3 regions of the Cedecea sp. B1(4) genome follow, and region 1 is predicted to be linked to each of the others. Evidence: predicted binding sites of a transcription regulator. Region 1 holds the regulator's gene; each other region holds the start of a gene.
The links. The regulator CRP, encoded in region 1, controls carbon source genes, mostly activating them, when cyclic AMP is high. The targets are predictions, from matches to a motif close to ATGTGANNNNNNTCACAT.
Positions count from the first base shown of each region.

Region 2: the regulator CRP is predicted to act here: its motif matches at 4,490-4,507, upstream of yrbN (protein YrbN).
Region 3: the regulator CRP is predicted to act here: its motif matches at 7,093-7,110, upstream of ACR6JA_RS20500 (YjcB family protein).

Region 1 covers NZ_JCAHMZ010000007.1:12,736-22,395, forward strand. Annotated here, with positions in the region: gene ACR6JA_RS15410 (LysE family translocator) at 1-73, opposite strand, end outside; gene ACR6JA_RS15415 (hydrolase) at 134-1,150, shown strand; gene ACR6JA_RS15420 (YheU family protein) at 1,152-1,370, shown strand; gene ACR6JA_RS15425 (phosphoribulokinase) at 1,461-2,330, shown strand; gene ACR6JA_RS15430 (OsmC family protein) at 2,366-2,770, opposite strand; gene crp (cAMP-activated global transcriptional regulator CRP) at 3,083-3,715, shown strand; gene ACR6JA_RS15440 (YccS/YhfK family putative transporter) at 3,778-5,862, shown strand; gene argD (bifunctional acetylornithine/succinyldiaminopimelate transaminase) at 5,865-7,085, opposite strand; gene pabA (aminodeoxychorismate synthase component 2) at 7,175-7,738, opposite strand; gene ppiA (peptidylprolyl isomerase A) at 7,864-8,436, opposite strand; gene tsgA (MFS transporter TsgA) at 8,717-9,660, shown strand, end outside.
Region 2 covers NZ_JCAHMZ010000006.1:457,892-467,551, reverse strand. Annotated here, with positions in the region: gene truB (tRNA pseudouridine(55) synthase TruB) at 1-600, shown strand, start outside; gene rpsO (30S ribosomal protein S15) at 755-1,024, shown strand; gene pnp (polyribonucleotide nucleotidyltransferase) at 1,272-3,401, shown strand; gene nlpI (lipoprotein NlpI) at 3,519-4,403, shown strand; gene yrbN (protein YrbN) at 4,514-4,591, shown strand; gene ACR6JA_RS14835 (DEAD/DEAH family ATP-dependent RNA helicase) at 4,584-6,509, shown strand; gene mtr (tryptophan permease) at 6,663-7,907, shown strand; gene ACR6JA_RS14825 (luciferase-like monooxygenase) at 7,949-8,956, opposite strand; gene ACR6JA_RS14820 (U32 family peptidase) at 9,100-9,660, opposite strand, start outside.
Region 3 covers NZ_JCAHMZ010000012.1:59,307-68,966, reverse strand. Annotated here, with positions in the region: gene ACR6JA_RS20535 (Na+/H+ antiporter) at 1-599, opposite strand, end outside; gene ghxP (guanine/hypoxanthine transporter GhxP) at 749-2,098, opposite strand; gene ACR6JA_RS20525 (glutathione S-transferase family protein) at 2,444-3,112, opposite strand; gene soxR (redox-sensitive transcriptional activator SoxR) at 3,591-4,046, opposite strand; gene soxS (superoxide response transcriptional regulator SoxS) at 4,127-4,450, shown strand; gene ACR6JA_RS20510 (alpha/beta hydrolase family protein) at 4,471-5,136, shown strand; gene ACR6JA_RS20505 (cyclic di-3',5'-guanosine monophosphate phosphodiesterase PdeC) at 5,110-6,717, opposite strand; gene ACR6JA_RS20500 (YjcB family protein) at 7,160-7,441, shown strand; gene modA (molybdate ABC transporter substrate-binding protein) at 7,491-8,195, opposite strand; gene ACR6JA_RS20490 (ABC transporter substrate-binding protein) at 8,195-9,247, opposite strand; gene ACR6JA_RS20485 (tautomerase family protein) at 9,328-9,660, opposite strand, start outside.

The sequences.
Region 1 (9,660 bases):
TATTATTAGGGCCAGGTGTGATGGCGGCGACCCAGAGAAAGCCCAGCATCGAAAGAAAAAGCGTTAAGTCCATGAATTGGGTGCTCCACACCCGAAGAATAATTAGCGAACTAAACGAAACTAACAGTGTGATATGGCCAGTACAAGTCCTTTAGAATTGAATATTCATCATGATGAAGGTGACGATTTCCGCCCGATGCGCGGACTCAGTAACCCGCATCTGCAAACCATGATCCCACGTTTGATTCGTCGTCGAATCAATTTCAAACCCCACTGGCAGCGACTGGATATGCCGGACGGGGATTTTGTCGATCTTGCGTGGAGCGAAGATCCGCAAACCGCTATGCACAAACCTCGCCTGGTCGTGTTTCACGGACTGGAAGGCAGCCTCCACAGCCCCTATGCTCACGGCATGATAGAAGCGGCGAAAAAACGCGGCTGGCTGGGCGTGGTGATGCATTTTCGCGGCTGCAGCGGCGTGCCGAACCGTAAAGAACGCATTTATCACTCCGGCGAAACCGAAGACGGCACTTACTTTCTCGAATGGTTAAATCAGCGCTACGGTGAAGTCCCCACCGCCGCAGTTGGTTTTTCGCTGGGTGGGAACATGCTCGCCTGCCTGATGGCAAAACAGGGCGCTGCCTGCACGCTGAAAGCAGGCGTGATTGTTTCCGCCCCGCTGATGCTTGAGCAGTGTTGCTACCACATGGAGCAGGGCTTCTCGCGCGTCTACCAGCATTACCTGCTGAATCTGCTGAAGAAAAATGCCGCCCGTAAGCTGAAGAGCTACCCTGGCTCGCTGCCTATCGACCTCCGCAAGCTGAAAAGCCTGCGCCGCATTCGCGAGTTCGATGACTTAATTACCTCGAAGATCCATGGCTTTGCCGACGCGCTGGACTACTATCGCCAGTGCAGCGCCATGCCGCTTTTGCCGGAAATTGCCGCTCCGACGCTGATTATCCACGCCAAAGACGACCCGTTTATGGATCACCACGTCATCCCGGATCGCGAAACGCTGCCGCCCAATATCCACTACCAGCTCACGACTTACGGCGGCCATGTTGGCTTTGTCGGCGGGACTCTGCTGCGCCCACAGATGTGGCTTGAGCAGCGCATTCCCGATTGGCTAACCCGCTTCCTGGACCACTGAAATGATCATTCCCTGGCAAGATCTCGACCCTGAAACGCTCGACAATTTGATTGAATCTTTTGTATTACGGGAAGGCACCGATTATGGTGAGCAGGAGCGCTCGTTGACGCAAAAAGTCGCCGACGTGAAGCGCCAGTTACAAAACGGCGAGGCCGTGCTGGTTTGGTCTGAACTCCATGAAACGGTGAACATTATGCCGCGCGGGCAGTTTCGCGGCTGACCGCTGACTGGCAGGGTGATCTATACTGGCTGAAAAGTATAACAAGCAGATACAGATCTCTTTTCCGATCCCTCACGGAGTTTTCACCCTATGTCAGCCAAACACCCGGTTATTGCGGTCACAGGTTCCAGCGGCGCCGGTACCACGACCACCAGCCTCGCTTTCCGCAAGATTTTCCAGCAGCTCAACCTGCGCGCCGCCGAAGTTGAAGGCGACAGTTTCCACCGCTATACCCGCCCGGAAATGGACATGGCCATCCGCAAGGCACGCGATGCTGGCCGCCATATTAGTTACTTTGGGCCAGACGCCAACGACTTCGGGTTACTGGAACGAACTTTTATCGAATACGGCCAGACCGGCAAAGGGCAAGCACGTAAATACCTGCATACCTACGATGAAGCGGTGCCGTGGAACCAAGTGCCGGGCACTTTTACGCCCTGGCAGCCGCTCCCGGAGCCCACTGACGTCCTGTTTTACGAAGGCCTGCACGGCGGTGTAGTCACCCCTCAACATAACGTCGCCGACTGCGTCGATTTACTGGTAGGCGTGGTGCCCATCGTTAACCTGGAATGGATTCAGAAACTGGTGCGCGATACCAGCGAACGCGGCCATTCACGGGAAGCGGTGATGGATTCCGTAGTGCGATCCATGGACGATTACATCAACTTCATTACGCCGCAGTTCTCACGTACCCATATCAACTTCCAGCGCGTTCCGACCGTAGACACCTCTAACCCGTTTGCCGCGCGAGCCATTCCGTCGCTGGACGAAAGCTTCGTGGTCATTCACTTCCGTGGGCTGGACGACATCGACTTCCCTTATCTGCTGGCGATGTTGCAGGGGTCGTTTATCTCCCACATCAATACATTGGTGGTACCGGGCGGGAAAATGGGGCTGGCGATGGAGCTGATCATGGCCCCGCTGGTGCAGCGGCTGGCGGAAGGCAGGAAAATTGCCTGATAGCGTGAGGGCGGCTTTACACCGCCCTTTTCTACTTACGCTTCAATAATTTCGTAGCTGTGGCTAATCTCGGCGGCTTTCTCCAGCATCAACGTCACCGAGCAATATTTCTCTGCGGTCAGCTCAACGGCGCGGGCAACCGCGCTTTCTTTCAGCTCTTTCCCGGTCACAACAAAATGCAGATGGATGCGGGTAAACAGACGCGGTGCTTCTTCACGACGTTCGGAAGTCAGTTTCACCTCACAATCCGTCACATCATGGCGGCCTTTTTGCAGAATCGACACCACGTCAATTGAGCTACAACCGCCCGCGGCCATCAGCAGCATTTCCATCGGGCTTGGCGCTTTATCCCCGGAGTTACCGTCCATCAGAACTTGGTGGCCAGAAGCGGATTCGCCGAGGAAGGTCATGCCTTCCACCCATTTAACACGTGCCTGCATTTTACCTACTCCCGTAATAAAAATTTCTTTCAGATTACGCGTCTACGTGAAAACTGGCAACGTAAGGCGATCCAGGTCATGCTGAAACGAGACAATACAAGACACTAACCAAAAGCTATGCTAAAACAATCCGGATGCTGCTGCGATACAGAGACGTTTATGCCGTAAGCAGAGGAAACGACTAATTACAGGCCGCAGGGTTAACCTGCCCGCCAGCTCCCAGGGCTTGGGAAAATTTCACGATTGCAACGCCAGACAAGAGGTTCCACGTCTTGTCTTTGGTAGCCAGTTTATAACAGAGGATAACCGCGCATGGTGCTTGGCAAACCGCAAACAGACCCGACTCTCGAATGGTTCTTGTCTCATTGCCACATTCATAAGTATCCGTCGAAGAGCACGCTGATTCACCAGGGTGAAAAGGCGGAGACGCTGTACTACATCGTCAAAGGCTCCGTAGCTGTTCTGATTAAAGATGAAGAAGGCAAGGAGATGATCCTTTCTTATCTGAATCAGGGTGATTTCATTGGTGAATTAGGTTTATTCGAAGAAGGTCAGGAGCGTAGCGCCTGGGTTCGTGCCAAAACAGCCTGTGAAGTAGCTGAAATTTCCTATAAAAAATTCCGTCAGCTGATTCAGGTCAACCCGGATATCCTGATGCGTCTTTCTTCCCAGATGGCGCGCCGCCTGCAGGTGACTTCTGAGAAAGTTGGCAACCTTGCCTTCCTCGACGTGACCGGCCGCATCGCTCAGACGCTGCTTAACCTGGCTAAACAGCCGGATGCCATGACCCACCCGGACGGGATGCAAATCAAAATCACCCGCCAGGAAATCGGTCAGATCGTGGGCTGCTCCCGCGAAACCGTTGGCCGTATTCTGAAAATGCTGGAAGATCAGAACCTCATTTCCGCCCACGGTAAAACGATTGTCGTTTACGGCACCCGTTAATTAGCCCTTATAAAGGCGTGTCGCTTCGGTAACACGCCTTTTTTGTCTCTACAATTCAGGCTATGTGGAAGAGATTAATTTACCACCCGGAAGTTAACTACGCGCTGCGGCAAACGCTGGTGCTGTGTCTTCCCGTGGCTGTCGGCCTGCTGCTTGGCAGCCTGCAAAACGGCCTGCTCTTCTCGTTAGTTCCCGCCTGCTGCAACATTGCCGGGCTGGACACACCACACAAACGCTTCTTCAAACGTTTGATTATAGGCGGCAGCCTGTTCGCCCTCAGCAGCCTTATCCTGCAGCTTCTGCTGCTCTATACCCACATCCCGCTGCCGGCAATATTGATCGTCATGGCTCTGCTGCTCGGCGTGACGGCGGAAATCAGTTCACTTCACGCTCGCCTGCTGCCCGCATCGCTGATCGCCGCTATTTTTACGCTCAGCATGGCCGGTAACATGCCTATATGGAAACCGATGGTGCTCTATATCTTCGGTACCATCTGGTACGGCGCTTTCAACTGGTTCTGGTTCCGGCTTTGGCGCGAACAGCCGCTCAGGGAGTCGCTCAGCCTGCTGTACCGCCAATTGGCAGATTACTGCGAAGCAAAATACAGCCTGCTGACCCAGCATACCGACCCGGAAAAAGCGCTGCCGCCGCTGCTGGCCCGCCAACAAAAAGCCGTCGATCTGATCACCACCTGCTATCAGCAGCTGCATATGCTATCGGCCAACCAGCAAAACGGCTACAAGCGTCTATTACGCGCTTTCCAGGTTGCGCTGGATCTGCAGGAACACATTTCGGTAAGCCTGCACCAGCCTGAAGAGGTGCAAAAACTGGTCGAGCAAAGCCATGCCGAGGCGGTGATCCGCTGGAATGCCCAAACCATCGCCGCGCGCCTGCGCGTGCTGGCAGACGATATTCTTTATCACCGCTATCCAACGCGCTTTACCATGGATAAGCAGATCGACGCCCTGGAAAAAATAGCTCGCCAGAACCCGGACAATCCAGTGGGGCAGTTCTGCCATTACCACTTCAGCCGCATTGCCCGGGTACTGAAAACCCAGCGGCCGCTGTACGTGAGGGATTTAATGGAGGACAGGGAACGCCGTTTACCGTTTTTCCCGGCCCTGAAAAGCTATCTCTCGTTCAAATCCTCCGCTTTGCGCAGCTCCGCGCGCTTAGGTGTGATGTTGACCATTGCCAGCCTGCTGGGCTCCTTCTTACACCTGCCAAAGCCGTATTGGATCCTAATGACGGTGATGTTCGTGACGCAAAACGGCTACGGTGCAACGCGGGTGCGCATTGTTCACAGGGCGGCAGGCACCATGGCAGGGCTGTGTATCGCGGGTATCACCCTGCACTTCCACGTCCCGGACAGCTACACCCTGCTGGCGATGTTAATGATTACGCTGGTGAGCTACCTGTTTATCCGCAAAAGCTACGGCTGGGCCACCATTGGCTTTACCGTCACGGCGGTATATACCCTGCAGCTCATTACCCTCAGCGCCGAGAGTTACATCATTCCCAGGCTCATAGACACTCTTCTTGGCTGCCTGATCGCCTTTGGCGGCATGATCTGGCTGTGGCCACAGTGGCAAACCGGCCTATTGCGTCAGAACGCCCACGACGCGCTGGAGGCAGATCAGGATGCTATTCGGCTGATATTGAGCAACGATCCAGAGCCCACGCCGCTGGCCTGGCAGCGTATGCGGGTCAACCAGGCGCACAATGCGCTGTTTAACTCGCTCAATCAGGCGATGCAGGAGCCAGGCTTTAACTCCCACTACCTGGCAGACATGAAACTTTGGGTGACGCACAGCCAGTTCATCGTCGAGCATATCAACGCCATGACCACGCTGGCGCGCGAACACAACATGCTGACGCCGGACCTGGCGCAGAAATATCTACAGTCTTGTGAGATTGGGTTACAGCGATGCCAGCAAAGGCTGGAGTATGACGGGCCTGGCGGGTCGAACGACGCGAATATCCTGGAATCGGACACGCTGCCCACGGGGCCGTTAAGCACCATGGAGCAGCATTTACAGCGGATTATTGGCCACCTGAACACCATGCATACCATCTCCTCGGTCGCCTGGCGCCAGCGGCCTCATCATGGGATCTGGCTCAACCGCCGTCTGCGACGCTCGGGTTAGCCTTAGCTGGCTACCACGCTGGCAACCGCTTTGGCGAAACGCTGCATCCCTTCCAGGATATCCGCGTCCTCGACAATAAGCGAAGGCGCGAAGCGCATAACGTCCGGCCCGGCGTTCAATACCATCACACCTTCTGCCGCGCCAGCGTAGAGAAACTCGCGGGCACGCCCTTTGTACTTCTCGTTAAGCTCTGCACCAATCAACAGTCCCATGCCACGAATGTCGCTGAAAAGATCGAACTGTGCGTTTATCTTTTGCAGTTGTTCAACGAAAAGCTGACGTTTGTCCGCCACACCTTTGAGAACTTCCGGCGTGTTGATGATATCGAAAGCCGCCCCGGCCACCGCACAGGCCAATGGGTTGCCACCGTAGGTAGAACCGTGGCTACCGACGTGGAACGCGGAGGCAATTTCATGGGTGGTCAGCATAGCGCTTACCGGGAAGCCACCGCCAAGCGCTTTGGCGCTGGTCAGAATATCTGGCGTGACGCCGTAGTTGATGTAAGCGAAAAGCTCGCCCGTGCGGCCCATGCCGGACTGCACTTCATCAAAGACCAATAGCGCCTGATGCTCATCACACAAATCGCGCAGCCCCTGCAGGAACTCCGGCGTCGCGGCGGTCACGCCACCCTCGCCCTGAATCGGCTCCACCACTACCGCGCAGGTATGATCGCCCATCACCGCTTTCACCGCCGCGAGGTCGTTATACGGCACATGAATAATGTCGGCAGGTTTCGGGCCGAAGCCGTCGGAGTATTTAGCCTGTCCACCCACGGAAACAGTGAACAGCGAACGCCCGTGAAACGCATTGTAGAAGGCGATGATTTTGCTTTTGTACGGGCTATGGCGGGTCGAAGCATAATAGCGAGCCAGCTTGAAAGCCGTCTCGTTCGCTTCCGTACCGGAGTTCATGAAGACGACGCGCTCGGCAAAGGTGGCATCAATCAGCTTACGGGCAAGTTTCAGGGCGGGCTCATTAGTAAAAACGTTGCTGGTGTGCCACAGGGCTTCACCCTGGGTCTTCAGCGCCTCCACCAGCGCAGGGTGGCAATGCCCCAGTGCGGTCACGGCGATGCCTCCGGCAAAATCCACATACTCCTTCCCGGCTGCGTCCCACACGCGGCTGCCTTTCCCTTTCACTGGAATAAATTCTGCTGGTGCATAAATCGGCAGAATCACTTCATCGAAGGTTGCCCGCGTAACCGCTGCTTGTTCAGTTGCCATTTATTCCCCACCCGTTTTTATGCGTTAGATTTTAATGAAAATATAATCACGAAATATGCATAAAAAACCAAAAACAGGCAAGTGACAATTCATCTCTGGAGGAAATTCGCCAGCAGCGCATGCCCCTGTTCGCTGAGAATACTTTCCGGGTGGAACTGCACGCCCTCAAGATCCAGCGAGCGGTGACGGATGCCCATAATTTCCTGCTTATCCGTCCACGCCGTAACCTCGAAACAGTCAGGCAGGGTATCGGGATCAATGAGCAGCGAATGATAGCGCGTCACGGTCAGCGGATTATTCAGCCCACGGAATACGCCGCCGCCGTTATGGCTGATGGCGGAGGTTTTGCCATGCATCACCTGTTCGGCCCGCACGATAGTCGCCCCAAACACCTGCGCAATAGCCTGATGTCCGAGACAAACGCCAAGAATCGGTAGCCGCCCGGCAAAGTGATTAATGGCGGCAAGTGAAATACCCGCCTCGGTCGGGGTACAAGGGCCTGGAGAGATCACCAACTTGTCCGGGGTCAGGCGCTCAATATCTTCCAGCCCAATTTCATCGTTACGCTTAACCAACACCTCCTCACCCAGTTCGCAAAAATACTGGTAGAGGTTCCAGGTGAAGGAATCATAGTTGTCGATAAGCAGTAACATGGCAGCTCCAGGGCAAAAAAGAACGCGCTATTCTAGTCGCTTTCCAACGCCAGGCTCACCACTTATTGAAATTCTCTGCTTCAGGGAAGGCGTAGCGCGGGCGATTGAGGCCCGCGCAGAAATACTTAAGGCAGGACCTTCGCGGAAAGAATCACGATAGGTTTAGTCGGCACATTCTGGTACGGGCCGACGTCATGGCTTGGCGCCTGGGAAATTTTATCGGCAACGTCCAGACCTTTGACCACTTTACCAAATACGGCGTAGCCAAAGTCACGCTGGCCGTGGTCCAGGAAGGCATTATCGGCCACATTGATAAAGAACTGGCTGGTTGCGCTGTCTTTGTCTGCGGTACGCGCCATAGAAATGGTGCCGCGGGTGTTACGCAAGCCATTGTCCGCTTCGTTCTTAATCGGTGCGTTAGGCTGCTTCTGGTTCATATCTTCGGTGAAACCGCCGCCCTGAATCATAAAGCCCGGGATTACGCGGTGGAAGGTAGTGTTGTTATAAAAACCGCTGTTGACGTAATCCACGAAGTTTTTGACCGAAACCGGCGCTTTTTGGCTATTTAACTCAAGCTCAATATTGCCAGCCGAGGTGGTCAACAGGACGTGCGGATCGCCTTTTGCAGCCAGCGCTGCAGGTGAAAGCGCAGAGAGGGCGAATACAGCTGCAACAGCCGCCAGTGTCGATTTGAGCATGAACAATTCCTTACGAAGGCAGTGAGTGAAGCAAGTGGCTTGATTGTAAAGAGGCACCGCAGCCGACGCCAGCCATTTACGGTTTTTTACTTACACGCAAATCAACGAGTTGCCGTGCCAACACGCTGAAATAGATTGAAATATGTGATGCACCTCATGATTCAATCAGTTTATTTCAGCAATAAATTCATAATTCATTTAAATAGATCACGCAAATGACTAAAATCTGCCCGTCCGCCGCGCTGTCAATGCGCTTTACATTTCCTTGCACAGGCTCGTTATGACTAACAGCAACCGAACCAAGCTCTTATGGATTAGCTTCTTCTCCTACGCCCTGACTGGCGCGTTGGTGATCGTCACCGGGATGGTGATGGGAAACATCGCAGAGTACTTTAATCTGCCGGTGTCCAGCATGAGTAATACCTTTACGTTCCTTAATGCCGGTATTTTAATCTCTATCTTCCTGAACGCCTGGCTGATGGAAATCGTGCCGCTGAAAACCCAGCTGCGCTTTGGTTTCCTGCTGATGGTGCTGGCCGTCGCTGGCCTGATCTTCGGTCATAACCTGGCTATCTTCTCCGCATCCATGTTCGTACTGGGCCTTGTGAGCGGGATAACCATGTCGATTGGTACCTTCCTGATCACCCATATGTATGAAGGGCGTCAGCGTGGTTCCCGCCTGCTGTTTACCGACTCCTTCTTCAGCATGGCCGGGATGATTTTCCCGATGGTCGCCGCTATTCTGCTGGCTCGCAGCATCAACTGGTACTGGGTCTACGTATGTATCGGCCTGGTCTATGTCGCTATCTTCCTGCTGACCCTGGGCTGTGAATTCCCGGCGCTGGGCAAACATGCGAAGAAAGACGACCAGCCTGTCACCAAAGAAAAATGGGGCATCGGCGTGCTGTTCCTGTCCATCGCGGCGCTGTGCTACATCCTCGGCCAGCTGGGCTTTATTTCCTGGGTTCCGGAATATGCCAAAGGCCTGGGCATGAGCATCAACGATGCCGGTAAACTGGTGAGTGACTTCTGGATGTCTTACATGTTCGGCATGTGGGCGTTCAGCTTCATCCTGCGTTTCTTCGACCTGCAGCGCATTCTGACCGTGCTCGCCGGGGCAGCCACCGTGCTAATGTACCTGTTCAACCACGGTGACCCGGCTCACCTGGTGTGGTTTATTCTGTCGCTTGGTTTCTTCTCCAGCGCCATTTACACCACCATCAT
Region 2 (9,660 bases), on a different contig from region 1:
CGCGGGGATACCGAGCAGGTTCCATCGATGTACTCTGCGCTTAAGCATCAGGGTAAGCCCCTGTACGAATATGCGCGCGCGGGTATTGAGGTTGAACGTGAAGCTCGCCCAATCACGGTGTACGAACTGTTGTTTATTCGCCATGAAGGGGATGAACTGGAGCTGGAAGTCCATTGCTCTAAGGGAACGTACATTCGTACGATCGTTGACGATCTCGGTGAAAAACTTGGCTGTGGGGCGCATGTTATCTTCCTGCGTCGTCTGGCTGTAAGTAAATATCCGATTGAGCGGATGGTCACTCTGGAACAGCTTAACGAGTTGGTAGAACAGGCACATCGGCAGGAGCGCGAGCCAGCGGAAATGCTGGATCCGTTGCTGATGCCGATGGACAGCCCAGCCTCAGATTTCCCGCTGGTGAATTTGCTGCCTGAAGTTGCCGTCTACTTTAAAAACGGTAATCCAGTTCGGGTGGCAGGCGTTCAGGCCGAAGGGTTGGTACGCGTCACCGAAGGCGAAGAGAAGAAATTCATCGGTATGGGTGAAATCGATGGCGAGGGCCGGGTTGCTCCGCGTCGTCTGGTCGTCGAATATCCCGTCTGACTTTTGCCGCTACCTTGCGGTAAAAGGGCGCTACAGGTAAAATAGCGCGGCTTAACGGCTGGCCGATTGTTTAACAAACGGTTCAGGCGTGCACTGGGGTTGCTGAATTAGAGATCGGCACCCTGTTTATTTATCTATAATGTTGGAGTTGAAAATGTCTCTAAGCGTTGAAGCTAAAGCTAAAATCGTTTCCGAGTTTGGTCGTGGTACTAACGACAGCGGTTCTACCGAAGTTCAGGTTGCACTGCTGACTGCACAGATTAACCACCTGCAGGGTCACTTTGCAGAGCACAAAAAAGATCACCACAGCCGTCGTGGTCTGCTGCGTATGGTTTCTCAGCGTCGTAAACTGCTCGACTACCTGAAACGTAAAGATGTAGCACGTTACACTGGCCTGATCGAGCGCCTGGGTCTGCGTCGCTAGTTCTTGCGAGTTTCAGAAAAAGGGGCCTGTAAGGGCCCCTTTTTTCAACCAGACGGCAGCAATTCTATGGAAACTAATGTATTGTTGCTGAGTGTGATCTTTATTGCAGAGGTTCGCGCGGCTAATGAGAGGCTTTACCCGTCAGAGCGGGTTAGGATTGTCATTAGTCGCGAGGATGCGATGAAGGTCGGGTACCAACGGCGGCGCGTGAAGCCACGTGCTGCCCGTCATTTTAAAGGATCTTATTTTGCTGAATCCGATCGTTCGTAAATTCCAGTATGGCCAGCATACGGTCACGCTTGAAACCGGCATGATGGCTCGCCAGGCTACCGCTGCTGTAATGGTAAGCATGGATGACACCGCGGTATTCGTTACCGTTGTTGGCCAGAAAAAAGCCAAGCCAGGCCAGGACTTCTTCCCGCTGACCGTTAACTATCAGGAGCGTACCTACGCTGCTGGTCGTATCCCAGGTAGCTTCTTCCGTCGTGAAGGCCGTCCAAGCGAAGGCGAAACCCTGATTGCGCGTCTGATTGACCGCCCGGTTCGCCCGCTCTTCCCTGAAGGTTTCGTCAACGAAGTGCAGGTTATCGCCACCGTTGTCTCCGTTAACCCACAGGTTCACCCTGATATCGTAGCCATGATCGGTGCTTCTGCAGCACTGAGCCTGTCCGGTATTCCGTTTAACGGCCCGATCGGCGCCGCTCGTGTTGGTTACATCAATGACCAGTACGTGCTGAACCCGACCGCTGAAGAGCTGAAAACCAGCAAGCTGGATCTGGTTGTTGCCGGTACCGAAAGCGCAGTACTGATGGTTGAATCTGAAGCTGAACTGCTGAGCGAAGACCAGATGCTGGGTGCCGTTGTCTTCGGTCACGATCAGCAGCAGGTTGTCATCAAAGAAATCAACGCGCTGGTTGCCGAAGCCGGCAAACCACGTTGGGACTGGCAGCCTGAGGCCGTGAACGAAGCGCTGAATGCGCGCGTTGCCGCACTGGCTGAATCCCGTCTGAGCGATGCTTACCGCATCACTGAGAAGCAAGAGCGTTATGCACAGGTTGACGTCATCAAAGCTGACGTTATCGCGACGCTGACCGCAGAAGACGAATCTCTGGATGCCGGTGAACTGTCTGACATTCTGCACGCTATCGAGAAAAACGTTGTTCGTAGCCGCATCCTGGCTGGTGAACTGCGCATCGATGGCCGCGAAAAAGACATGATTCGTGGTCTGGACGTGCGTACTGGTGTTCTGCCGCGCACTCACGGTTCTGCACTATTCACTCGTGGTGAAACTCAGGCGCTGGTTACCGCAACGCTGGGTACTGCACGTGACGCACAGACGCTGGACGAGCTGATGGGCGAGCGCACTGACAGCTTCCTGTTCCACTACAACTTCCCTCCGTACTCCGTAGGCGAGACCGGGATGGTAGGTTCGCCTAAGCGTCGTGAAATTGGTCACGGCCGTCTGGCGAAGCGTGGCGTTCTGGCCGTTATGCCAGAAGCTGACAAATTCCCGTACACCGTTCGTGTGGTTTCTGAAATCACAGAATCTAACGGTTCTTCTTCCATGGCCTCTGTGTGCGGTGCATCTCTGGCACTGATGGACGCTGGTGTGCCAATCAAAGCCGCCGTTGCGGGCATCGCGATGGGCCTGGTGAAAGAAGGCGACAACTTTGTTGTTCTGTCCGACATTCTGGGTGACGAAGATCACCTGGGTGACATGGACTTCAAAGTAGCCGGTAGCCGTGAAGGTATCTCTGCGCTGCAGATGGATATCAAAATCGAAGGTATCACTCGCGAAATCATGCAGGTGGCTCTGAACCAGGCTAAGGGTGCGCGTCTGCACATTCTGGGCGTGATGGAGCAGGCTATCGACGCACCGCGTGGCGATATTTCTGAGTTCGCACCACGTATTCACACCATTAAAATCAACCCAGACAAGATCAAAGACGTGATCGGTAAGGGTGGTGCTGTGATTCGTGCGCTGACTGAAGAAACCGGCACCACTATCGAAATCGAAGATGACGGTACCGTTAAAATCGCAGCGACCGACGGCGACAAAGCGAAACACGCTATTCGTCGTATCGAAGAGATCACCGCGGAAATCGAAGTGGGCCGTATCTATAACGGTAAAGTCACTCGTATCGTTGATTTCGGTGCGTTTGTTGCTATCGGCGGCGGTAAAGAAGGTCTGGTTCACATCTCTCAAATCGCCGACAAGCGCGTAGAGAAAGTGACTGACTATCTGCAGATGGGTCAGGAAGTTCCGGTGAAAGTACTGGAAGTTGACCGTCAGGGCCGCGTCCGTTTAAGCATTAAAGAAGCAACCGAGCAGTCTCCGGCAGAAGGTGCAGCACCAGCCGCGCCAGAAGCTGAGTAAGGTTTGCCAATTAAGCTCTCCATGGTGACATGGAGAGCTGTTTGTTACGAGACAGGATGTCTCGTTTGCAGCCGGGGGACAGGACGTTCATCCATTTGTTGTCTTCGGGAGTAGGAAATGAAGCCTTTTTTGCGCTGGTGTTTCGTTGCGACAGCTATCACGCTGGCCGGATGCAGCAACTCTGCCTGGCGTAAGAACGAAGTATTAGCGGTGCCATTGCAGCCTACGCTGCAGCAGGAAGTGATTCTGGCACGCATGGAACAAATACTTGCCAGTCGGGCTTTAACCGATGACGAACGCGCACAGCTTTTATATGAGCGCGGAGTGTTGTATGATAGCCTCGGTCTGAGGGCTCTGGCGCGGAATGATTTTTCACAAGCGCTGGCCATCCGTCCCGATATGCCTGAAGTATTCAATTACTTAGGCATTTATTTAACGCAGGCAGGCAATTTTGATGCTGCCTATGAAGCGTTTGATTCTGTACTTGAGCTTGATCCAACTTACAACTACGCGCACTTAAATCGCGGTATCGCCCTCTATTACGGTGGTCGTTATCGTTTAGCGCAAGATGATCTGCTGGCGTTTTATCAAGACGATCCCAACGATCCTTTCCGTAGCCTGTGGCTCTATATTGCTGAACGCAATTTGGACGAAAAACAGGCCAAAGTGGCGCTACAACAGCGTCTCGAGAAATCGGATAGAGAGCAATGGGGATGGAATATTGTCGAGTTCTACCTGGGCAACATTAGCGAAAAAGAGCTAATGGAACGCCTCAAGGCGGACGCAACGGATAACACCTCGCTCGCTGAGCATCTCAGTGAAACCAACTTCTATTTAGGTAAGTACTACCTAAGTCTGGGGGATAAGGACAGCGCCAAGGCACTGTTCAAGTTAGCGGTTGCTAACAACGTACACAACTACGTTGAGCATCGTTATGCATTGTTGGAATTAGCGCTCTTGGGCCAGGAGCAAGACGACCTGGCAGAATCGGACCAGCAATAGCTGACGAACAACGATCGTCCCATAAACTTTTTAACTAAAGTCATCACCTTCACGGGTGAGGGCGTTTTTGTTCGTTAATCAATCAAATTTGAGCCGGTTCACACTTTTCAATGAAAATTGCAGATCAATTTCACGATGAGTTACGTAGACTGGCCGCCATCAACGAGGCACATGTACTACATGACTGATATCATCGAAACCACTTTTTCTGATCTGGGGCTGCACGCCTCCATCATTCAGGCCCTGAACGATCTGGGCTACGAAAAGCCATCACCAATTCAGGCTGAGTGTATCCCACACCTGCTGAATGGCCGCGACGTTCTGGGTATGGCCCAGACCGGTAGTGGTAAAACCGCAGCGTTCTCTCTGCCGCTGCTGAACAACCTCGATCCTGAGCTGAAAGCACCGCAAATTCTGGTGCTGGCCCCGACCCGCGAACTGGCGGTTCAGGTTGCTGAAGCCATGACGGATTTCTCTAAACACATGCACGGCGTGAACGTTGTTGCCCTTTACGGCGGCCAGCGTTATGACGTGCAGCTGCGCGCTCTGCGTCAGGGACCACAGATTGTTGTGGGTACCCCAGGGCGTCTGCTTGACCACCTGAAACGCGGCACTCTGAACCTGTCCGGTCTGAAAGGTCTGGTCCTGGACGAAGCGGACGAAATGCTGCGTATGGGCTTCATCGAAGACGTTGAAACCATCATGGCGCAGATCCCGGCTGAACATCAGACCGCGCTGTTCTCTGCCACCATGCCGGAAGCGATTCGTCGCATTACCCGTCGCTTCATGAAAGATCCTCAGGAAGTGCGCATTCAGTCCAGCGTGACGACTCGCCCGGACATCAGCCAGAGCTTCTGGTCTGTTTATGGCATGCGTAAAAACGAAGCGCTGGTTCGTTTCCTGGAAGCAGAAGACTTTGATGCGGCGATTATCTTCGTTCGTACCAAAAACGCGACTATGGAAGTGGCTGAAGCGCTGGAGCGTAGCGGTTACAACAGCGCCGCGCTGAACGGTGACATGAACCAGGCGCTGCGTGAGCAGACCCTGGAGCGCCTGAAAGATGGTCGTCTGGATATCCTGATCGCCACCGACGTTGCGGCCCGTGGCCTGGACGTGGAGCGTATCAGCCTGGTTGTTAACTACGACATCCCGATGGACTCCGAGTCTTACGTTCACCGTATCGGCCGTACCGGTCGTGCTGGCCGTGCTGGCCGTGCGCTGCTGTTCGTTGAGAACCGCGAGCGTCGCCTGCTGCGCAACATCGAACGCACCATGAAGCTGACGATTCCTGAAGTAGAACTGCCAAACGCAGATCTGCTGGGTGAGCGTCGTCTGGCTAAATTCACCGCTAAAGTTCAGCAGCAGCTGGAAAGCAGCGATCTGGATCTGTACCGTGGCCTGCTGGCAAAAATTCAGCCTTCCGCTGAAGAAGAGCTGGACATCGAAACGCTGGCTGCAGCACTGCTGAAAATGGCTCAGGGTGAACGTCCTCTGATCCTGCCACCAGATGCACCGATGCGCCCACGTCGCGAATTCAAAGAGCGTGACGATCGCTTCGAACGTCGTGGCGACCGTAATGACCGTGGCCCACGTGGTGACCGTCCAGAGCGTGGTGGTGAAGATCGTCCACGTCGCGAACGTCGTGATGCTGGCGATATGGAACTGTACCGCATTGAAGTGGGCCGTGATGATGGTGTTGAAGTTCGTCACATCGTTGGCGCTATCGCTAACGAAGGCGACATCAGCAGCCGTTACATCGGTAACATCAAGCTGTTCGGGACTCACTCCACCATCGAGCTGCCGAAAGGCATGCCGGGTGAAGTTCTGCAGCACTTTACCCGCACTCGTATTCTGAACAAGCCGATGAATATGCAGCTGTTGGGTGACGCACAGCCTCGTCCAGAGCGCAGCGGTGAACGCCGTGGCGGTCGTGACGGTGGCCGTGGCTTCGGCGGCGAGCGTCGTGAAGGCGGTCGTGGCCCACGTCGCGAAGGCGCTGGTGCAGGTGCAGGCCGTAGCTTCAGCGGTGAACGCCGTGAAGGTGGCCGTGGCCCGCGTCGCGAAGACGGAGCTGCAACCGCTCGTCGTCGCTTCGGTGATGCATAATTGACCTATAATCTGCCGTATTATTTTTAAACGGCAGTGATAAAAGCCCCGGTTATTGCAATCGGGGTTTTTTTTATCCCTTTTGTACTCATATACTGGTACAATGAACCGCATAAGACAATTTCGTCGTGCTCAGTTTTTCAGGGATTCGATATGACAACGTTAACCGCCCCCGGCACAAAGCCTTCATTAATTGGCGGGGTGATGATCATCGGTGGGACAATCATTGGTGCAGGGATGTTTTCGCTCCCAGTGGTGATGTCGGGGGCCTGGTTCTTTTGGTCGTTGGCTGCGCTGGTCTTCACCTGGTTCTGCATGCTGCATTCCGGGCTGATGATCCTGGAGGCGAACCTGAACTACCGCATCGGCTCCAGCTTCGACACTATCACTAAAGATCTGCTGGGGCGCGGCTGGAACGCGATCAACGGCCTGTCGATTGCGTTTGTGCTTTATATTCTGACTTACGCCTATATTTCTGCCAGCGGCTCCATCCTGCATCATACGTTTTCAGAGATGTCGCTGGACGTGCCGGCTCGTCTGGCGGGGCTGGCCTTTGCGCTGGCTGTGGCGTTTATCGTCTGGCTGAGTACCAAAGCGGTTAGCCACATGACGGCCATTGTGCTTGGTGCCAAAGTCATTACTTTCTTCCTGACCTTCGGCAGCCTGCTTGGGCACGTCACGCCAGTAACGCTATTTAACGTGGCGGAGAGCAATGCCTCCTACACGCCCTATTTATTAATGACGCTGCCGTTCTGCCTGGCCTCTTTTGGCTATCACGGCAATGTACCTAGCCTGATGAAGTATTACGGCAAAGATCCTCGCACCATTATTCGCTGTCTGGTTTACGGCACGCTGATGGCGCTGGGGCTGTATACCATCTGGCTGCTGGGAACGATGGGGAATATTCCACGCCCTGAGTTTATTGGCATCGCGGAGAAGGGCGGCAACATTGACGTGCTGGTGCAGGCGCTGAGCGGCGTGCTCAACAGCCGAAGCCTGGATTTGTTACTGGTGGTGTTCTCGAACTTTGCGGTGGCGAGTTCATTCCTCGGCGTCACGTTGGGGTTGTTCGATTACCTGGCGGATCTGTTTGGGTTTGACGATTCCGCAATCGGGCGTTTGAAAACGGCGCTGCTGACTTTCGTCCCGCCGATTGTCGGTGGCCTGCTGTGGCCGAATGGCTTCCTGTATGCGATTGGCTATGCGGGACTGGCGGCGACTATCTGGGCGGCCATTGTCCCTGCGCTGCTGGCGAGAAAATCACGTAAACGCTTCGGCAGCCCGAAATTCCGCGTCTGGGGTGGCAAGCCGATGATCGTCCTGATTCTGATCTTTGGTGTGGGCAATGCGCTGGTACACATTCTGTCTACCTTCGACGTCCTGCCGGTCTATAAGTAAATTCTAACGGGCCCTCCGAGCTGAGAGGGCCTCACACCACGTTAGCCTAAAAGCTCTTCTTTCACCTGCATTGCCAAATCGAACGAATGTAAGCGCGCCTGGTGATCGAATATCTGGCCGTTAACCATAATTTCATCCGCTTCAGTTTCGCGCAGAACGGACTCCAGGCCGTGGCGCACCTTCGCTTTATCCCCCACCAGAGACATGCTCAGTGCCTGCTGAACCCCATATTGCTCAGAGGCAGACCAAAGCTGATGCATATTCTCCACCGGTGGCGGAAGCTGCCCGGTTTCACCGCGACGGAGGCGAACAAAAGCCTGCTGCATGGAAGTAAACAGGAACTCGGCATCGCGGGTGCTGTCTGCCGCCACGATATTGATGCAGACCATAGCGTAAGGTTTTGCCAGCCGTTCGGACGGTTTGAAGTTCTCACGGTAGAGCTGCAGCGCCCGGAACAGCATATCTGGCGCAAAGTGCGAGGCAAAAGCAAACGGCAGGCCCAGCTGTGCCGCTAGTTGAGCGCCGTACAGGCTGGAGCCTAATAGCCAGACCGGCACCTTTTCGCCATAACCCGGCACGGGGCGTACATGCGGGTTCGGATCGCGGGCGTCAAACCAGTCCACCAGCTCAGCAACATCCCGGGGGAAGTTATCCACGTCGCCGCTCATATGGCGTCGCAGCGCCCTCATGGTCGGCTGATCGCTGCCCGGCGCACGACCAAGCCCGAGATCTATACGCCCCGGATAAAGCGCATTGAGGGTACCGAACTGCTCGGCAATCACCAGCGGGGAATGGTTCGGCAGCATCACGCCGCCGGAACCTAAATGCAGCGTGGTGGTATTCGCGGCCAGGTAACCAATCAGCACCGAGGTTGCCGCGCTGGCAATACCGACCATATTGTGGTGTTCCGCCAGCCAGTAGCGGTGGTAGCCGCGCTTTTCAGCCAGTCGGGCGAGATCCAGAGAGTGGGAAAAAGCCTCCTGCGCCGAGGAGCCTTGAGGGATCGGCGCTAAATCCAGCACCGAGAAAGCAACATTTTTGTCAGTCATAACCGCTCACTTTTGTTACAGCGTAGTCATCAGATTGAAGGTCTTCTTCCAGCCTGGCGCAGGAATACCGCGCCGGCCAGAAAAGCTGCACTTTTAATAGTGCATTAAACGATGACCAAATTTGTTAACAAAGTGAGCTATTATCAGTCCCGAAGCTCCAGCCCGGCAACGCGTCGCCAGTAGCCGTTACAGTCGCTGCGCTTGGCCAGCGGCAGCGGTGCGCTACCGTTCTCATTGGCCCGGAAGGCGTTCAAGATATCCAGCGTCCCTAAACCCATGGGCGACAGGCGAACAATATCTACCAGCCCTTTCATCGACGTCAGCTCATTGCCAAGGTTATAGACATAGCCGCTCATGGTCTGAATGCCGTTCAGCACAAAGACTTGTTGCTGCTCCTGAGAGCGCATATCCCGGCCATTTGGGTACTTAATGCAGCAGGTTTCGCACTCGTCTTTGGCGCGGTCTTCGGAGCGGGCGGTAAAGCAGCGGGCGGAATAAGCCAGCGGCAGATGGCCGTAGCTCAGCACTTCCACTTCGAATTTGTCACGAATGCCGAGCTCATCGCATTGGTTGAGCATATTGGCTAACCAGTCGCGGGAAAGCTCGACCGGCATACACCAGCGCGTCATGCCCTGTTTTAATAACAGGCGCAGCGTCACGGCGTTATAGCAGTTGAGCGCATGCCCGGTGACAAACGGCAGTTT
Region 3 (9,660 bases), on a different contig from region 1:
CTGACCGCAATCCCCGCCAGTAAGCCGCCAATGGCAACCTTGAAGAACTCCAGTGAAGCCCCACCGACGCTAAAGGCCATTGCCCCAACGGCGACCGCCACCGCAAGTTTCAGGGAGACCAGGCCAGAGGCGTCGTTCATCAACGCTTCGCCCTGCAATATCCCCATGATCTTCTTCGGAATCCGCCCTTCACCGACAATCCCGGACAGCGCCACGGCGTCCGTCGGTGACAGCACGGCGGCCAGCGCAAAAGCAGGCACCAGCGGAATGCCTGGCACCAGGAAGTAAATCAGGAAGCCGATGCCAACCACGGTGACCAGCACCAGCACCAGCGCCAGACCAATAATTTCGCGGCCATGATGGAGAAATTCATGAGTGGGCGTTTTCCAGCCGTCGGCAAACAGCAGCGGCGGAATGAACAGGACCAGGAACAGCTCAGGGTCGAATTCAACGTGTAAGCCAAAGTGCGGCCAGGCAAGCAGCGCCCCGATGGCGATTTGCATTAACGGCAGTGGGATCTGAAACGGCAACATACGTGTTACCACCCCAGAGAGGGAGACCACGAGGGTCATAATCAAGATTGTGAAGAAAATTTCCATGTTTTCCCTGAACGTGATGTGTGATTTGAAGCGTCACTCTTAGCGGTTGTTTTTATAATAAAACAACTTTTTGCATCACATTGGAACCGGAAATGCCCGAAGTGGGTGAAAGCGGCGGGTTACAGAGCGCAACCCGCACGAATTGAAAATCAGATAGCCCAGCCGCCAGCGTAGAACGCCACCAGCGCAACGGCAATAACGACGGTACCGATGTTCAGCTTGCGCCATTCACCGGATACTACGCGGCCAATCACCAGAGAAGCAAAGCCGATCATGATCCCGGTCACGATGTTGCAGGTCAGCACGATGAATACCGCGGTAATCAGCCCGGCCATCGCATCCACGAAGTCCGCAAAGTCAATTTTGGCGACGTTGCTCAGCATCAGCAGGCCAACATACATCAGCGCAGGCGCCGTGGCATATGCCGGTACGAGGTAAGAGAGCGGCGACAGGAACAGGATCAACAGGAACAGTACGCCAACGGTGATGGCTGTCAGGCCGGTTTTGCCGCCTGCCGCGGTACCCGCTGCAGATTCGATGTAAACCGCTGCCGGGGCTGCGCCCACCAGGCCGGAGAACACGCTGCTCAGGGAGTCGGTAGTCAGCGCTTTGCCGCCGTCAATGATTTGGCCGTCTTTGTCCAGCAGGTTTGCCTGACCGGCTACCGCGCGGATAGTGCCGGTGGCGTCAAACACGGCTGTCATCACCAGCGCCAGCACGCTCGGCAGAATGATCGGATTCAGCGCGCCCATGATATCCAGGCTGCCAATCAGCGAGTTGCCTTTGTCATCGCTCAGCGACGGCATGGCGAAAACGCCGGAGAAATGCACGTTCGGGTCGAAGATCAGGCCGACGATGGACACGCCGATAATGGTCAGCAGAATGCCGCCCGGCACCTTCAGTTTTTCCAGACCAATGATCACCGCCAGGCCAATCAGCGACATGATCACCGGGAAGCTGGCGAAATGCCCCAGCGCAACCGGCAGCCCGTCCAGCGGGTTTTTAATCACCAGGCCGACGCCGTTCGCGGCAATCAGCAGCAGGAACAGGCCGATACCGATCCCGGTGCCGTGCGCCACGCCCATCGGCAAATTGCGCAAAATCCAGCTACGAATGCCGGTGGCAGAGATAATGGTGAACAGAACACCCATCAGGAATACCGCGCCAAGGGCGACCGGCACGCTGATGTGCTGGCCGAGCACCAGGCTAAAGGCGGTGAAGGCGGTCAGCGAGATAGCGCAGCCGATGGCCAGCGGCAGGTTCGCCCACAGGCCCATCACGATGGAGCCCACGCCCGCCACCAGGCAGGTAGCCACAAAGACCGCCGCCGGTGGGAACCCGGCTTTGCCGAGCATTCCCGGCACAACGATCACCGAGTAAACCATAGCAAGGAAAGTTGTCAGACCGGCGACAACTTCCTGACGCACGGTGCTGCCGCGTGCAGAAATTTTGAACCAGGCGTCGAGCGAACCGCCGGCGCGCGGAGAAGGTGTAGACATAGTGAAAAATCCCCTGAGATTTTTAGAATGACGTTTGCCCGGGTGGTGGACAACCCGCTGCCAGTTAAACGTTGTCTCCCTGCGCTACGATTGTGACAAAGGGGTGTCACAAAAAAGCAATCGTTTAACTCCACACGGACAAATCGGTGTTACAGAATTAAGGCAAACGATTATCCTGCCTTCCTGACGGGATTTTCAACTTAACTTTTGCGATTTTCGCGGAAAATATGCTCAGCTGATGAATTATTCGCCTTAGGGTGCGCAAACGTTATCGTCAATGCGCAATTTCGCAACAAAAACGCAAAAAAGTTAGGCTGGTTTTCTCTCGCTTTACTTTTGCGGCGATCACGCCCCGGGGATTTCAAAAGGGCCGCCTTGATGTAACGCCCGCTGCCAGGCGGGGCGCATTTGCACATTTTTCATCCACGCCTGGGTGTGCGGCATGTCGTTGACGTCGCCTCTCGCCAGCAGCGCGGCCACCGGGAAACTCATCTGAATATCTGCCGCGCTAAACTGCTCCCCGGCGAACCACAAGTTCTGGCTCAGGTGATCCTCGATAAAACGGGCATGGGTGGTGAGTTGCTTATTCAGCCAGGCTTTCTGCACGCCCTGCCCCAGCGCTTTACCCAGCGGGCGCAGCGGCCAGGGCACCTGGGCTTTGCCGAGGCTACCAAACACCAGCTTCATTAACAGCAGCGGCATCAGCGACCCTTCGGCGTAATGCAGCCAAAAGCGATACTGGATTTTGTCGTTAATGTTCTGCGGCTTCAGGCGGTTTTCGCTGTCGTAAGTTTCCTGCAGGTACTCAAGAATAGCGCCTGATTCCGCCAGGATATGGCCGTTATCTTCCACCACCGGGGATTTCCCCAGCGGATGGATTTTTTTTAGCGCTTCCGGGGCAAGCATGGTGGGTTCCCGCTGGTAACGCACGATCTGATAGGGCTGCGCCAGTTCTTCCAGCATCCAGAGCACGCGCTGGGAACGGGAGTTATTGAGATGATGCACCGTGAGCATGAGGTAACCCTCTGTTTAGCAAAATGGAATAACTATAGGAAAGCCCTACACGAATCACATGTCAAAAAAATGAACAAAAAAAGAACAATTGACCTTGCAAAGTGAAGGGACAGACCTACACTTAAATTGTCGGTGCAGACCGGAACCTCCAAAGTTAGTGAAGTGTGTACGTAGCTATGTGTAAGCGTTATCGAGGGGTGCCGACGTCGGGGGAAACCCTCCTGTCAGAACGGGATAGAGCGAAAGACAAAGACCGGAAAACAACTAAAGCGCCCTTGTGGCGCTTTAGTTTTATGTGGCAACGGTTGATCCCTAGTAAGCAATGCCGCTACTGAAGACGCCATTAATAAACCGGGACAATCAATTCATTGATTTTCGGCTAATAACAACAAAGAGGGAAAAACCACGCTTTTTCCCTCTTTGTTAGCCGTCTTGAGCGCCCTTGTGGCGCTTTAGTTTTATGTTTGAAAGATAATTTTCAATCTTCCAACAGCCTGGCGCCGGTGCCCTGCTCGCCCAGCTTATCGCCTGGGTTACGCAGCGGGCATTCAGCCCCGGATAAACAGCCGCAGCCAATGCAGCCATTCAGTTCGTCACGCAGCGCGGTCAGCGTGGCAATGCGGTGGTTCAGCTCCTCGCGCCATTGCGATGACAGCTTCTTCCAGTCGTTTTTGTTGATCGAATGGCCGTCGGGCAGCACGCCGAACGCATCCCCGACGGTGCTCAACGGAATGCCAATCCGCTGCGCAATTTTTATTATCGCCACCGTTCGCAACACATCACGCTGATAACGCCGCTGATTGCCTGCATTTCTCGTACTTTTAATCAAACCTTTGCTTTCGTAAAAGTGAAGCGCGGAGACGGCCACGCCGCTGCGCTTCGCCACTTCACCGGGCGTTAACAGCGTTTTTATTCGGGGCAATTTCTTTTCCATAATGCTCTTTACCTCAAGTTAACTTGAGGAATTATACTCCCTGGCAATGAAACTAGCTAACCCGGAAATGAGGACGACTCATGGCTCACCAGGACATCATTTATACGTTGACTGAATGGATTGATGAACATATTGACCAGCCGCTGAACATCGACGTGGTGGCGAAAAAATCAGGTTATTCAAAGTGGTACTTGCAGCGAATGTTCCGCACCGTCATGCACCAGACGCTGGGTGAGTACATCCGCCAGCGCCGCCTGTTGATGGCTGCCACCGCGCTGCGCACTACCCAGCGCCCTATTTTTGATATCGCGATGGACTACGGGTATGTCTCGCAGCAAACCTTCTCCCGCGTGTTCCGCCGTGAGTTTGACCGCACCCCAACGGATTACCGCCATCAGGCCTAAGAAAACCAACAGGAGTTGGAGTGAAAAAGTTAAGTTTTGCCATTTTGGCCATCGGGCTTGCCTCAATGGCCGCTCAGGCGGCAACCATTTATACCGCGTTCCCTGACAGCGTTAATCCGAAACAGAAATACGTTTTTTACACACACGGGAAAGTGTTAGAGGGAAATATTGACCGGCCGAGTAATCCAAATAAACCGCAGTGGGGCGTTTACGATTTCCCGGCGGTGAAAGAGAAGCTCAGCGATGATGGCTACAACCTGATTGCTTATCACAGAGCCAAAGATACTCAGCCAGATCAGTATGCCGAGAAGCTAAAGCAGGATGTGAACACGCTGATTGCAAAAGGCGTTCCGGCTAAGAATATTACGCTTGTCGGCTTCTCACGCGGCGGCGAAATTACCATTCTGGCGGCAAGCAAACTGCAGAATAAGGCGCTCAACGTTGCCATTCTGGCGGGATGTACGCATTCCATTCAGGATGACGCCCGCAATCGCCTGTACGGGAACGTGCTCTCCATTTATGAAGCCTCGGATGAAGTGGGTTCCTGCCAGACGATTGTGAACCACAGTCCGGGGATTACTCATTATAAAGAGATAAAAATCTCTACCGGCCAGCAGCACGGGGCATTTTTCCGCCCTAACCCAGAATGGGTTGTTCCTTTAAAGCAGTGGCTCGCGAGCCACTGAGGCCTTGCGTACGGGGATCCCGCCTGGGGTATAGAGCCAGGCGATAAACTCTTGCGGAGGCAGTGCCTTCGCAAAATACCAGCCCTGGCAATACTCCACGCCGTGATCCACCAGCCACGCCACCTGCGCTTCGGTTTCAACCCCTTCGGCAATCGTCGTTAACTTCAGGCTGTGGGCAATTTCAATGATGTGTTCCACCAGCAAGTGGCTGGCCCGCTCGCTGGCGAGGGAATCAATAAAGCTTTTGTCGATTTTTAAAATATCGACGTTCAGGTACTGCAGATTGTGCAGATTCGAATACCCAGTGCCAAAGTCATCAATGGCAACTTTAAAGCCCGCGTTGCGAAACTCCTGGATAAACGGCCTGGTTTTTTCAACGTCAATAAACCCTCGCTCGGTCACTTCGATTTTTATCTGCCCCGGACGAATGTTGTAGGTTTTAATCCGTTCTGAAAGTACGGTGATTAAGCGTGAAGAATGAAAGTCAGATGCTGAAAGATTAATCGAAATATAGAGGCCAGGATGGTCGGCAAGAAATTCACCAAAATCTTTAAATACCGCATCAACCACATAGTCCGATATTTTGTGAATCAGGCCTTCAGATTCTGCCAGCGGAATAAACGTCCCGGGGCTGATGGTTTGTCCGTTAAAATTCACCCACCGCAGCAGCGCTTCTGCCCCCACGCAATAGCCATTTTGAATATCAATAATGGGCTGGTAGTGAAGTTTGAGCTGTTTTCTGGCCAGCGCTCTTAAAAGCATCCGCCGTGGGGAATTTAATTGCTGACGGGTTCGGGACCACATAATTAATATCAGCAGGCTGCAAATAACACCTAACGGAAGCGTCAGCGTCAGCTGGTGATACCACTGGCGGTTAAACAAGGTTTCTGACGTGGAAACAATCACTGCAATCGGTCTTTTAGACGACTGGTCGACGGCGTAAAAACGGTTATCTTCGGTAAACGCTTTCTCTTTACGCAGAATAAAACTGTGCAGCAGGTCGCTGTCGGCCCCCGGACTTAAAGAGAAAAAACTGCGGGTGACGGTGTCATAGACGCCATAAATCAGCGAGTCATCTTCGGACAAAACTTCTGACCAGGTGAGCGGGTTAATCACCGCCATATAATGCCCGCGCTGCATGTAGGTCATTTTATGCCCGGCATAAAACGGCGTATCCAGATAATAATAAATCGCGACGTCCGGTTTACGGGTATAAGAAGGGAGCGGCGCTGGCAGCGCTTTTAACGGCTTATAGCTGGTCGAGCACAGCAGCTTATCGCCGCTGACGTAAATTAAATCGGCGACAAAAAGTTTACCGCGCACAATATCCAGCATATTTGCCATATGCCGGGGACTGCATATTTCCCCGGAGAAACGTTCCGCCTCGCTGCGCGCCTCATTAACATGGCTGATGACGATTTCCGTTTTTTCCATCACCAGTTTACCAAAAGAGTGCAGGTGCTGCTGGGTGTCACTGGTGGCGCGAACATGGGCAAAATAAATTGCCAGCATTATCGGCAGGCAAACGATCAGGACAAAACCTGAGGTACGCAACGCCTTAAGATAAATCCGTTTCACCATGATGCTCACACGTCTCTGCTTTTATGCGCCTGTTTTTATACTTTATTAGAACAACCTGATGACCGCCGATTACGTTGCATCATAAAGCCTGCTTTAGCAATAGCCTTCAGCCGTTAACTCTGCGGACATTAATTTGCGCAACAAAGAGATAAGAGGAACCGGGATGCTGTTTAGCTTAAGATTTAACCCATCGCGTTAATATGAGTTTTTCTGGGGTTAAAGCAGCAGGGAATGATTATTTAAACGAAATTGTGGTAAACGTCAGATAAACAAAATGTTCACGCCCTCCACGTCCAGGTTTTCCTAAAAAACCCCGCCGACCCGGCCTCAAAACCGCGCAAAAAACCATCACAACGCTGGTGATTAAACACACAAAAGTGATAAACTTCACATTATCAGTGCAACAGAAAAATAAATTGCAGCTTTTTGAGGAACAAGGTCCATGGCAACAATCACCACCGGCGTGATGCTCATACGCTGGCCGCTGCTTAGTGCGGTTTTGATGTTTTTGGCAAGCAGCCTGAATATTCAGTTTCGCCGCTCGGATTACCGGGCTTTAGCCATAATCAGCAGCGGGCTGGGGATTGCCGCATCCTGCTGGTTTGCCATGGGTTTATTGGGCCTGACGCTCGGCGACTTCCCGATTATCTGGGCGTCGTTTAAAACGGGGCTGGTCGAGATCATCGCCCGAATGCCGCCCGAATGGCCGACGATGATGCCTTAACAGGCTGAGAAGCATGAAAAGAAACCGCCTCATCGGCGGTTTTTTACTTTCAGACGACAAAGCCGTAATCCCGCAGTATTTGCCGCGCAGCGTCCGAGACCAGGAACGCCCGTAGCGGCTCCGCCCGTTCATCGCACACCGCCAGCCCATAATCGGCCTGAATATTGTAGGACGCCGGGATCTCGAACACCCGCAGTTCACGATGGGCCTGCAGCGCTGCGGCATAGCTTCGGTAACCAATCATCAGATCGGCCTGGCCGCTGGCAATAAGCCACTGCGCCGCAAGCCTGCCATCGGGCACGGCCTGCGTGTCCGGTCCGCCAACCAGAGCTAAGGCTCGCGGCTGCAGGGCGATGCCAAATTCAGCTTCAAATCTGGCAAAGAACTGCCAGGTATAATCCCCGGACGGATCGCTGCCCGGCGTGGAGGTGCCAATACGTAAGGCCGGATTGCTCAATAGCGTTAGCCAAGTACTTTGCTCCTCAACGCAGTGCGCCGCCGCCGTCAGGCAAAGGGCGTTCCCGGCAAACCGCTGAACCACCCGAGCTTTGCCCCGCTCCAGCAGCGTGTGCGGGTGCGCCATGTTTGCCGACGCAAACAGCGAACAGTTTTCACCGGCTTCTATACGGGCTCTTAGCAGGCCCGCTGGCCCAAATTGCGTCTCTGTCGGCAAGCTAGTTTCCTGCTCAAACTGGGCCATAAGCGGCTGCCAGACCCGCCGCAGGCTTCCCGCCGCCAGAATTTGCAGCGTCATTACTCAACGCCTTCATAGTGGGTGCGGTAAAAACGCTGATACCAGCTGTCGGCCACTTTCTTCATGTCGATGTCTTTGAATCTGGCGGGATACAGTTTTTTCGCCATCCACAGCTCGCCGATCGCCATCGCTTCCGGCATCGGGTAGCCCCAGGCTTTGACGTATTCCGGCATCAGCCAGACCTGATGGCTTTTCACCGCGTCGATCGGCTGCCACTCGGGCTTGCTGACGATCTCATCCACCACTTTAGGGTAACGATCCTGCACGAAGATCACCTGCGGATCCCAGGCGATCACCTGCTCCATCGACACCTGCCTGAAGCCTTTCACGGTGGACGCCGCCACGTTCAATGCGCCCGCGTGGGCCATCATCAGGCCGGTATATTTCCCGGAGCCGTAGGTGGTCAGGTCAGGATTGGCCATATAAGCCCGCACCCGCTGGTCTGCCGGGATGTCTTTCAGGCGGTCGCTGACCAGCTTGCGCTCGGCAAAAGTGGCGTCGACCAGCGCTTTGGCCTGTTTCTCTTTATTAACCACTTCGCCAATCAGCTCGATGCCTTCTTTCAGCCCGAGATTATAGGCTGGCTCTTCATCCTGCATTGACGGGTTCAGCTTACCCTGCTCGCCTGGTGCGTCGTGACGCAGCGAAATCGCGACCACCGGGATGCCGAGTTTGCTAATGCTGTCGATCATCTCCTGCGGTGCATAGTTGGTGACGAACACCACCTGAGGGTGCAGCGCCACCAGCTTTTCGGTGTCCACGCTGGTTAAATCGCCCAGTTGAGCTTTGTGCTCAAGCTCCGGCGCCAGGCGCGCATAGCCGCTGCCAAGCTGCTGCTTCCAGTTCGCCAGAATGCCAACCACTTTGTCGGTGGCGTTCATTTGCACCAACAGATTGAGCGTTTGGTGCTGAAGCACCACCACGCGGTTAACCTCGTCGGGGATAGTGACCTGGCGGCCAAGCTGGTCGGTGAGCGTGCGGTTCGCCAGCGCGGCGAGCGGGGAAAGTACTAATAGTGCGCCCAGCGTCAGGCGGCGGGTAAATCGGTTCACGGCGGGAGTCCTTATGATCGTTGTGTATAAAAATATACAGCGATGGCTCCCCCGCGCCCAGCGATTTTAAGGGGTAGATCTTACTCCGGGAGCAAACTCGCCTTGCCCCCACCAAACGACCAGTCCTCAGCATTGTTATGGCGAATGACGACCATAACGTCGTTGGGCTGAATACCCGGTGACTCGGCAAGTTGCTCGGTGATGGCCCGGTAAAAACACTGCTTCATCTCAGTACTTCGTGGCTTACCGGCCGTTATCTCAATCAGAAGCCAGTCATCGCTGCGCGGCCCCGCCATATAGTGGCGATCAAACCGCAACGCTGATTTATCTTGCTCGTGAAAAACCTGAAACAGATCCGCCTCCGGCACATCAAATGCCTCCACCAGCGCCCGCTGTATGCTGGATGAAACCGC